Regions from separate parts of the Janthinobacterium sp. GMG1 genome, predicted to be linked through region 1. Evidence: predicted binding sites of a transcription regulator. Region 1 holds the regulator's gene; each other region holds the start of a gene.

The links. The regulator sigma-54, encoded in region 1, starts transcription at its own class of promoters, with help from an activator protein. The targets are predictions, from matches to a motif close to TGGCANGNAANCTGCTTT.
Region 2: SJI03_RS20010 (EDSAP-1 family PEP-CTERM protein) is a predicted target of sigma-54. The motif match lies at 2,044-2,061, and genes of this name have one in related genera.
Region 3: prpB (methylisocitrate lyase) is a predicted target of sigma-54. The motif match lies at 1,591-1,608, and genes of this name have one in related genera.

What each region holds. Positions count from the first base shown of each region.
Region 1 is NZ_JAXQNT010000002.1:596,450-599,807, forward strand. Features, by position in the region: gene lptA (lipopolysaccharide transport periplasmic protein LptA) at 1-354, shown strand, start outside; gene lptB (LPS export ABC transporter ATP-binding protein) at 354-1,109, shown strand; gene SJI03_RS07710 (RNA polymerase factor sigma-54) at 1,114-2,592, shown strand; gene hpf (ribosome hibernation-promoting factor, HPF/YfiA family) at 2,662-3,024, shown strand; gene SJI03_RS07720 (3-hydroxyisobutyryl-CoA hydrolase) at 3,160-3,358, shown strand, end outside.
Region 2 is NZ_JAXQNT010000007.1:318,941-322,298, forward strand. Features, by position in the region: gene SJI03_RS20005 (EDSAP-1 family PEP-CTERM protein) at 1-879, opposite strand, end outside; gene SJI03_RS20010 (EDSAP-1 family PEP-CTERM protein) at 987-1,970, opposite strand; gene SJI03_RS20015 (glycosyltransferase) at 2,159-3,358, opposite strand, start outside.
Region 3 is NZ_JAXQNT010000005.1:183,250-186,607, forward strand. Features, by position in the region: gene SJI03_RS15665 (MBL fold metallo-hydrolase) at 1-568, opposite strand, end outside; gene SJI03_RS15670 (hypothetical protein) at 735-971, shown strand; gene SJI03_RS15675 (hypothetical protein) at 1,094-1,342, shown strand; gene prpB (methylisocitrate lyase) at 1,671-2,558, shown strand; gene prpC (2-methylcitrate synthase) at 2,639-3,358, shown strand, end outside.

The DNA.
Region 1 (3,358 bases):
ATTACCTTCTGGGCCGACCCCGGCAAGCTCGCCACCTTCCGCCAGAAGCGCGATGGCGCGGGCGACCTGTGGGTGGAAGGCGAAGCGGAGCGCGTGGAATACGACAACAAGACGGAAGTGGTGAAACTGTTTTCCAGAGCCAAGCTGACGCGCCTGGAAGGCGCGAAAGTGACCGATGTGGCGAATGGCGCCTTCATCTCGTATGACAGCCGCAAGGAAGAATTCGCGATGGAAAATTCCAACAGCGGCACCAGCACCGCGGATGGCGGCAGCGTGCGCATGGTGATCCAGCCGAAGACCAAGGCGCCGGCAGCGGAGAAAGCGCCGGCCACGCCCGCGCCAGGAAAGAAATAATGGACAATACACGTTGCGGCAGCACCCTGATCGTTCGCGGTCTGCAAAAAACCTATGGCAAGCGGCAAGTCGTGCATGATGTTTCGCTGCAAGTCGAATGCGGCGAAGTGGTGGGTTTGCTGGGCCCGAACGGCGCCGGCAAGACCACATCGTTCTACATGATCGTCGGCCTGGTGCCGTCCGATGGCGGCAGCATCGATATCAGCGGCGTGGACATTTCCAGCCTGCCGATCCACCGCCGCGCGCAGATGGGCCTGTCCTACCTGCCGCAGGAAGCATCCGTCTTCCGCAAGCTGACGGTGGAAGACAATATCCGCGCCGTGCTGGAAATCCAGACCGTCGAAGGCCGTCCGCTGACGAAGGCCGAGATCGAGGAGCGGCTGGATAAATTGCTGGCTGACTTGCAGATTGAAAAGCTGCGCGAGAACCAGGCGCTGTCGCTGTCCGGTGGCGAACGCCGCCGCGTGGAAATTGCCCGTGCGCTGGCCACCGATCCCCGTTTCGTGCTGCTCGACGAGCCGTTCGCCGGCGTCGATCCGATCGCCGTGATCGAGATCCAGCGCATCGTGCGTTTCTTGAAGGAGCGCAATATCGGCGTGCTGATCACCGATCATAATGTGCGCGAGACGCTGGGTATTTGCGACCGTGCCTACATCATCAACCAGGGCTCGGTGCTGGCGTCGGGACGCCCCGACGACATCATCGCGAACGAGTCGGTACGCCGGGTCTATCTGGGCGAACACTTCCGCATGTAAGCCAATGAAACAATCATTGCAGCTGCGCACTTCGCAGCACCTGGCACTGACGCCGCAGTTGCAGCAATCGATACGCCTGTTGCAATTGTCTACCCTGGAATTGCACCAGGAACTCGAGCAATTGCTGACGGATAATCCCTTGCTTGAACGCCTCGACGATCCGCTCGACCGTTCGCTGCGCCTGCTGTCCGACGGGGCCTTGAGTTCCACGGCAGCGCCGGCCGAAGCGCCACCCCAGCCGCCAGGCCAGGACGCGCCCGCCGCGCCGGCCGAAGCGGAAACCTTTGATGGCGAGGCGGGCGACAGCCCGGCCGCCGCCGAGGGCGGCGACAGCGACTGGAGCGAGGCGAGCCGGGGCAAGGCGCCCGACGATGAAGATTCGCGTCCGCAACTGGAGGCCCATCACTGCACCCTGCGCGAGCACCTGATGGAGCAGATGCGCGTGACGGTGCTGGAATTGCGCGATCGCGCGCTGGTCGAGCTGATCATCGACGCGCTCGACGACAATGGCTACCTGGAAGAGTCGCTCGACGACATCCTGGCACGCCTGCCGGAAGAGCTGGAAATCGACGCCGACGAGATGCGCACGGCTTTGTCGCTGCTGCAAAGTTTCGATCCGCCCGGCGTGGGCGCGCGCAATGCGTCCGAATGCCTGGCGCTGCAAATCAAGCGCTTGCCGCACATCGCCATGGTGACGCGGCGCATGGCCCTCGTCATCGTCGAAAAGCACCTGGCCTGGTTTGCCCAGCGCGATTTCAACAAGCTGAAAAAAGCCCTCGATTGCGACGATGAAGACTTGCGCGAGGCGCAGACGGTGATTCGCCAGTGCAATCCGCATCCGGGTGCCGTATTCGCCTCGGACGTGTCCGATTACGTGGTGCCCGACGTCGTCGTCAAGCGCGCGCGCAATGGCTGGCAAGTGACCCTGAACAACGACGTCATGCCGCGCCTGCGTGTCAACGCCATGTACGCCAACTTGCTCAAGCAGGGCAAGGGCGAGGGCGCCATGGGCGCACAGTTGCAGGAAGCCAAGTGGCTGATCAAGAATATGCGCCAGCGCTTCGACACCATCCTGCGCGTGGCACAGGCGATAGTAGAAAGACAAAAGAACTTTTTCTCGCATGGGGCCGTTGCCATGCGCCCCCTTGTGCTCCGTGAAATAGCTGATACACTGGGTTTACACGAGAGTACTATCTCGCGGGTAACAACTCAAAAGTACATGCTGACCCCGCACGGCATGTTCGAGTTGAAATATTTCTTTGGTAGCCACGTCGCCACCGAAGCGGGGGGCGAAGCGTCATCGACGGCGATACGGGCATTGATCGTGCAACTGACAGGAGCAGAAGACCCTAAAAATCCTTTATCCGACAGTAAGATTGCGGACATGCTGGGGGAACAAGGCATGGTGATTGCGCGACGTACTGTTGCCAAATACCGGGAAGCGTTGAAAATTCCGCCAGTGAGCCTGCGTAAGTGTTTGTAAGTTTTTTTCGGTTCCTCTGCGGGCCGGATAGGATGGACCGCACGAACCCGATCATCTTTAGGAGTGTGTATGAATCTCACCATCAGCGGACATCATCTCGAAGTGACACCAGCCATCCGTGAATACGTACAAACGAAGCTGGAGCGCGTGAAACGTCATTTCGATCAAGTCATCGATATCGCCGTGATTCTGACCGTGGATAACCTCAAAGAGAAAGAAAAACGTCAAAAGGCTGAAGTCAACCTGCGTTTGAGTGGCAAGACTGTCTATGTGGAAAGCTTGGCGCACGACCTGTACGCCGCGATCGATACCCTGATCGACAAGCTCGATAGGCAAGTGATGAAATACAAAACCAAAGTGCAAGGGCACGGTAAAGAGGCGATCAAGCATCTGCCAGACAACTCCGAGGAAGAAGCCGTCGTCGCCGTCTAAGGCCACCCGCTTCCAGCAGTTGTGATCAACTAAGGGCGCACATCTTGCGCCCTTTTTTGCGCCTGGACCTGTTGAACGCAATCTTCCCCGCGCAGGCGCTAGAATGTTTGCACTTTCACTTCTTTCCTGCCTGCCATGAGCGACTTCGTCCAGACCTCCATCCGCAACCGCACCGGACACATCGTGCTCGACCGTCCGAAAGCCTTGAATTCCCTGTCGCTGGAGATGGTGCGCGCCCTGAGCGCGGTCCTGCTGGCCTGGCGCGATGATCCGCACGTGGACGCCGTCGTGATCCGTTCCAGCAGCGAAAAAGCCCTGTGCGCCGGCGGCGACA
Region 2 (3,358 bases), on a different contig from region 1:
ACTGTTCAGCAGGTTCAACACCAGGGTGTAGTTGCCCGCCACCAGGTGGTCCGTGACGGCGCCGTACTGCCCGCCGCACGTCGTGCCGATGCCGGTGCCCGTGGGCGCGCCGCAGCCACTGGGATCGTAGGTGAACACGCTGCCGCTGGTGAGCGGCGTTTGCGCGTAGCCGGTATTGAGGTTGGCGGCATCGGCCAGTTCGGTGCCGCCCAGGATGCCGGAGCCGAGCTTGCCGTCGGGCGCCCAGTTGAAGACGATCTGGCCATTTTCATCGATGATGGTAAATGTCATCGCCATATTCGTCGTGGCCGCCGAGCCCGTGCCGGCCAGCGCGTCCAGATACAGTTGCATGAAGGGCAGGGCCTGGAAATCGAAGGCCATGGTTGCGCCCGGTTGGCCGACGACGAAATTGACGGTCATCGCGGTGCTGGAACCATTGCGTCCGGAGGCGTCGGCGCTGCCGGTGCCCGTCAGGAAGGTTTCCGCCGCATTCACGGTATGCGTGCTGGTCGAGCCCGGTGGAAAGGGGGGGATTTGCGAGGTGACGATTTGCGCCTCGCCGCGCGCATACGAGGCATTGCCCATGCCTTGCCGGGTAAAGTCGTTTTCTCCCTTGCTCACGGCGCCGCGTTTCGCTTGTGGCGCATCGATTTCGTTGCTGCCGCCATTGATGATGCTGCTGCCATTGAGCGTGGCGGTGGTGCGCGACAGGTCGATGTTGCTGAGCAAGGTGGTGGAGCCGGAGGGATTGCTGATGACCAGGCCAAAGACACTGGTGTACGAATAGCCGTAGGCGGCGGCGCTGGCAGTGCCGCTGCTGGCCAGCAACAGCAAGGCCAGCAGGGCCGTTGGCAGCCGGGTGCATAAAAAGGTAGTCATGAAAATCCTCATCTCCTGGTCGGCCGCGTTGTAAGGAAAACCGACAGGCTTGCCACATAAAAAAGGCGAGGACACGCCCTCGCCTGTGAAGCCCCCCTGTTGCCTGGTCAGGCGGCAACTTTGCGGCGGCGGGCATAGCCGAGGCCAGCCAGACCCAGCCCCAGCAAGGCCAGGGTGCCCGGTTCCGGTGTCGCTTGCTGTTTCACCAGATCCACGCTTTCCACCGCATTCAGGGTCAGGGTGTAATTGCCAGTCGCGAGAGCATTGCTGACGGAGGCGAAGTGGCCGCCGCAAGCCGTGCCCACGCCCGTGCCCGTGGGCGTGCCGCAACCGGTGGGGTCATACGTAAACAGGTTGCCGCGCGTCAGGAAGTTAGTCGCCAAACCTGTGTTCAGGTTGGCCGCATCGGCCGATTCCGTGCCACCGAAGATGCCGGAGCCGATGACGCCATCGGGTGTCCAGTTGAAGACGGTCGCGCCGGTCGAGTCGGTGATGGTGATGGTCATCACCAGGTTGGCCGTCGCGGTGGAAAGCTGGCCCACTGTGCTTTGCAGAAAGACTTGCATGAATGGCGACGAGAAGAAGTCAAAGCTCAGCGTTGCCGTGGGCGAACCGACGACGAAGTTGACGGAGAAGCCCGTGGTCGAGCCGTTGCGCCCGGATGCATCGGCCGTGCCGGAAGGACCGTCCAGGTGGGCCTCGGCCACGTTCACCGCTTGCGTGGAGGTGGAGCCGGGCGGGAACGAGGGGAACTGCGTGCTGACGATCTGCGCATCGCCGCGCGAGTAGTTGCCCGCGGCACCTTGTTGTGTGAAATTATTCTCGCCCTTGGTCACGGCGCCGACGGCGGCGCGGGGCGAGTCGAGCAGGCCGGGGCCGCCATTGATGACGCTGACGCCATTCAGGGTAGCCGTGGCGCGCGAGATCGTGGTGCTGTTCAGGGCGGTGATGGAACCCGTGGCGGCGGCGATCTGCAGGCCGTAGATGTTGTTGTAGGCATAGCCGTAGGCACCCGCCTGTGCGCTACCGGCGGCGCACAGCATGGCCAGTGCCGCTGCGGCCGGAAGCAGTTTCAGTTTCGAGAGTTTCATTGTAGTCACCTCGTGGTTGAGTGAGTCTGGAAGTCTTGCCTGAGTCCTGTCGGCAGGTGCTCATGGCCAGACTTAAGCGACTTCCATGCCAACGCATGAGGTTCTTTTGAAATCAAGGACTTGGCGTGCTTTTGTTGACGTGCTGCAGGTACTGCCGGACGTGCTGTAAGAAAAACCGACGCCGCCCGTCAAGGCTGGCTGCCTTGCGGCAACGGACCCAGCAAGGCGTGCAGATGGGGCAGCAGGCGTTGCGCGGGAACATAGTCGCGCATGGCCGTGGCCAGCTGACGCGCCGCCAGCCTGGCCCGGCCATCGTCGAGCATGCGCGTGGCGGCATGGCGCAGGGTGGTTTCCTGGAAGCGGTCTGCACGCAGCAGCAGGCCGGCGCCGGCCCCCGCGATGCCGCGCATGTTGAGGAATTGATCGAGGTTGCCGGCGATGCCGATGACGGGCACGCCCGCCGTCAGTGCCTGCTGGCTGGTGGGGCTGCCGCCGTTGCAGATCACCAGGCTGGCGCGCCGGGCGGCCGCATCGCCCGGCAGAAAGGGCGCGACATAGGCGTTCGGCGGCACGGCGTCGACGCGGATGGTGCCGGCCGTGGCTGCCAATACGGTGACAGGCAGGGGCGCCAGCGCGCGCAGCACGCGCGGCAGCAATTGCCCCTGGCCGGAACTGCCCAGGGTGACATAGATGATGGGCCGTCCGCTGCTCAGCTCCGGGCGCTGCCACCAGTCCGGCAAGTCGAGCGGCGGGGCCCAGATGACGGCGCCCAGGTAGTCGTGCGTGGACGGCATGGCGTGTGGCGGGAACAGTTGCGGAATGTCCGCGTACAAGGTGTGGTCGGCATCCGTATAGATGCGCCGCAGGTCGCTGCCCAGCGATGGCAGGCCGTGGCGGCGGCGCACGCGGTTCAGGGGCACGGCATGCGCGGCGAAGGCCAGCGGGCGGATCAGGCGGAACATCGGATCGGCCAGCCAGATGGGCAGCATGCCTGTCAGGGGCAGGCTGGGCACCGTGTAGTGCTGGCGCACCCAGGGACTCCAGTAGGCATTGCTGACGGTAATGTAGGGAATGCGCTGCAGGCGCGCGCTGACGGACAGCGACAGGCGGAAGTCGCCGATCACGAGATCGGGCTGGGCGGCATTGAGCAGGCGCAAGTCGTCTTCCACATACGCGTGCAGGGTGCTTTCCGTGTAGACAGGCTTGCCCTGGGCCAGTGCCTGCAGGAATTGCAGCGATGAAATACTGTCGATGCGCCAGCGCCGGAAGGGGGCGTGCTTGAAACAAAAGTCATAGCCATCGGCGCAGGCAAAATGCACCTCATACTCGTTCTCGTCCAGACCCTGGGCCAGGCTCAGGGGGCGGCCGACGTGGGCCAGGGTCACTGC
Region 3 (3,358 bases), on a different contig from region 1:
AGCGCTGCGCGGAGCGGTACAGCAGGGCAGCGGAACCGCCGGGAAAATCGCAGCGGGCCGAGCCCACGTCCGGCATGAACAGGGTGTCGCCGACAAAGACGGCGTCGCCGATCTGGTACGCCAGGTCGGCCGGCGTGTGGCCGGGCACGTGCAGCGCGCGCACTTCCAGCTTGCCGATATGAAACACCTGGTCGGGCGCGAACAGCTGGTCGAATTGCGAGCCGTCGGCCCTGGCGTCATCCTGGTGGTAGACGGCCGCGAACGCCTGCTGCACCGTCTGGATGGCGGCGCCGATGGCCACGTCGCCGCCCAGCTGCTGCTGCAGGTAGGGCGCGGCGGAAAGGTGGTCGGCATGCGCATGGGTTTCCAGCAGCCAGCGGCACTGCAAGCCGTGTTCGCACACGAAGGCGATCACCTTGTCGGCCGAAGCGGTGGACGTGCGGCCCGCCTTGGGATCGTAGTCGAGCACGGAATCGATGATGGCGCAGTCGCGGCCATCGGCCTCATACACAACGTAGGTGACGGTGGCGGTGGCGGGGTCGAAGAAAGCTTGGATTTGTGGAGTCATCACGGCGGCAAGGGACGGGCAAGGGAAGGGCATTATATCGCCAGAGTTCGCTAAAAAAATGCTGAAAATGGACATTTAACATGCGAAAAACAGATAAGCGCCCGTCACAGTCGTGCGCACCCTGACGCTTGCTGCATGGTAACCTCATTCTTCCAAGGAGGAATTCATGAACGATATCACTGCACGCAGCGAACAGTACCGCGGTTTTACGATTTCCGTGACCCCGCAAAAGGATAACGACGATTTATGGGATTTTACCTACCGCCTGCAGCGTGAGGGCGAGCCGCAGGCGCAGGCGATCACGCGCAGCCGCACCCTGGGCGGTTACGCGGCCCCCGAGACGGCTTGCACGGCTGGCCTGGAAGTAGCGAAGACGGAAGTGGATAATCTGCTGCGCCCTTGAGCCAGCGTAAATCGTTTAGCCCGAAAGTGAGCGGACTACGGCTGGCGCGTGAAACACGTCGCTGCCAGCCGCGCTTCATGCTACGATTTCCACTATTGAGTCAGTCACGAAGGAGGCACCCCATGGATAGCAGTTCTAAAATTCACTATAAAGGCTGGGAAATCGTTCCCCTGGCCGTGCCCACCACCGATGGCAAATGGTCGGCCAGTTGCGATATCGAACGCGCCACCGCGGAAGGCCTGGAAGTATTCGAAGGCTCGACCATGCAATTCGTGCGCGACGACGAGGACGGCGCGATTGCCGCCGCCTGCGAAGAAGCCGTGCGCCAGATCGACAATATCATCGCCAATCCGCTGGTTAGGCTGGCCTAGTTTTACTTCGAAATATCACTCTCAGCCGGCGCTCGCCGGCTGTTTTTTTTATTCCCGCTCTTTTTCTGCCTGTTGCATGTTTCATTCAATGTTTCAAAATGAATTTCTTGAAACAATTATGAAACATTGTTGACGCCAAACGTGACATCGCTGTTCCCTCGCGTGACAGCCACGCTGCGTGGCCGCTACAGCCGTTTGCTCGCCTTTTCGCTCTGCAACAACGGGTTTTTCCTCTGGTCGAAGGGTCCTGGCACGGCATTTGCAATACCCATGCTCATAGCCACTCCGTGAAACATTCGGGACCATCCGAAACCCATAAGGTGAACACATGACTCAATACTCAGCAGGTGCCGCATTCCGCAAGGCCGTCCAGGAAGAATCCCCGTTGCAAGTCGTCGGCGCCATCAACGCCAACCACGCCTTGCTGGCCAAGCGTGCCGGCTACAAGGCTATCTACCTGTCCGGCGGCGGCGTCGCGGCCGGCTCGCTGGGTTTGCCCGACCTGGGCATTTCCAGCCTGGACGACGTGCTGACCGATATCCGCCGCATCACTGACGTGTGCGACCTGCCGCTGCTGGTCGACGCCGACACGGGCTTCGGTTCGTCCGCCTTCAACGTGGCGCGCACGGTGAAATCGATGATCAAGTTCGGCGCGGCCGGCCTGCATATTGAAGACCAGGTGGGCGCCAAGCGCTGCGGTCACCGTCCTGGCAAGGAAATCGTGAGCAAGGAAGAAATGGTCGACCGCATCAAGGCCGCCGTCGATGCGCGCACGGACCCGAATTTCGTCATCATGGCGCGCACCGATGCGCTGGCCGTCGATGGCCTGGAAGCGGCGTTGGAACGCGCCGTCGCCTGCGTCGAAGCGGGCGCCGACATGATCTTCCCGGAAGCCATCACGGATCTGGACATGTACGCCACCTTCGCCAAGGCCGTCAACGTGCCGATTTTGGCCAACATCACGGAATTCGGTTCCACGCCGCTGTTCACGCTGGACGAATTGCGCAGCGCGCACGTGGGCCTGGCCTTGTATCCGCTGTCCGCCTTCCGCGCCATGAACAAGGCGGCGGAAAACGTGTACCAGGCGCTGCGCCGCGACGGCACGCAAAAGAATGTCGTCGACACCATGCAGACGCGCATGGAGCTGTATGAATCGATCAATTACCACGACTTCGAGCAAAAGCTCGATGCGCTGTTCGCCGCGCAAAAGAAATAAGCAGAAATAAGCAAGAAGCAGGGGCCGCATGCCGGCCCCGCAGTGACGCAACCGAGACTAGTCAATTTTTGGAGAAATCAATGAACGCACCGCAAGCCGCCACTTTCAAGCCTAAAAAATCCGTCGCCCTGTCCGGCGTCACCGCCGGCAACACGGCGCTGTGCTCGGTCGGCAAGACCGGCAACGATTTGCATTACCGCGGCTATGACATCCTGGACGTGGCCGACAGCTGCGAGTTCGAGGAAATCGCCTATCTGCTGGTGCACGGCAAGCTGCCGACGTCCGCCGAACTGAAAGGCTACAAGGCCAAATTGAAATCGCTGCGCGGCTTGCCGTCGGCCGTGAAGCTGGCGCTGGAAGCGCTGCCGGCCGCCGCCCACCCGATGGACGTGATGCGCACGGGCGTGTCCGTGCTGGGCTGCACCCTGCCGGAAAAAGACGACCATAACGCGCCGGGCGCGCGCGACATCGCCGACCGCCTGATGGCGTCGTTCGGCTCCATGCTGCTGTACTGGTACCACTACAGCCATAACGGCAAGCGCATCGAAGTGGAAACGGACGACGACTCGATCGGCGGCCACTTCCTGCACCTGCTGCATGGCGAAAAACCGTCGGCGTCGTGGGAAAAGGCCATGCACACATCGCTGATCCTGTACGCGGAACACGAATTCAACGCCTCGACCTTCACCAGCCGCGTCATCGCCGGCACGGGTTCGGACATCCACTCGGCCATCACGGGCGCCATCGGCGCGCTGCGCGGCCCGAAACACGGCGGCGCAAACGAAGTGGCGCTGGATATC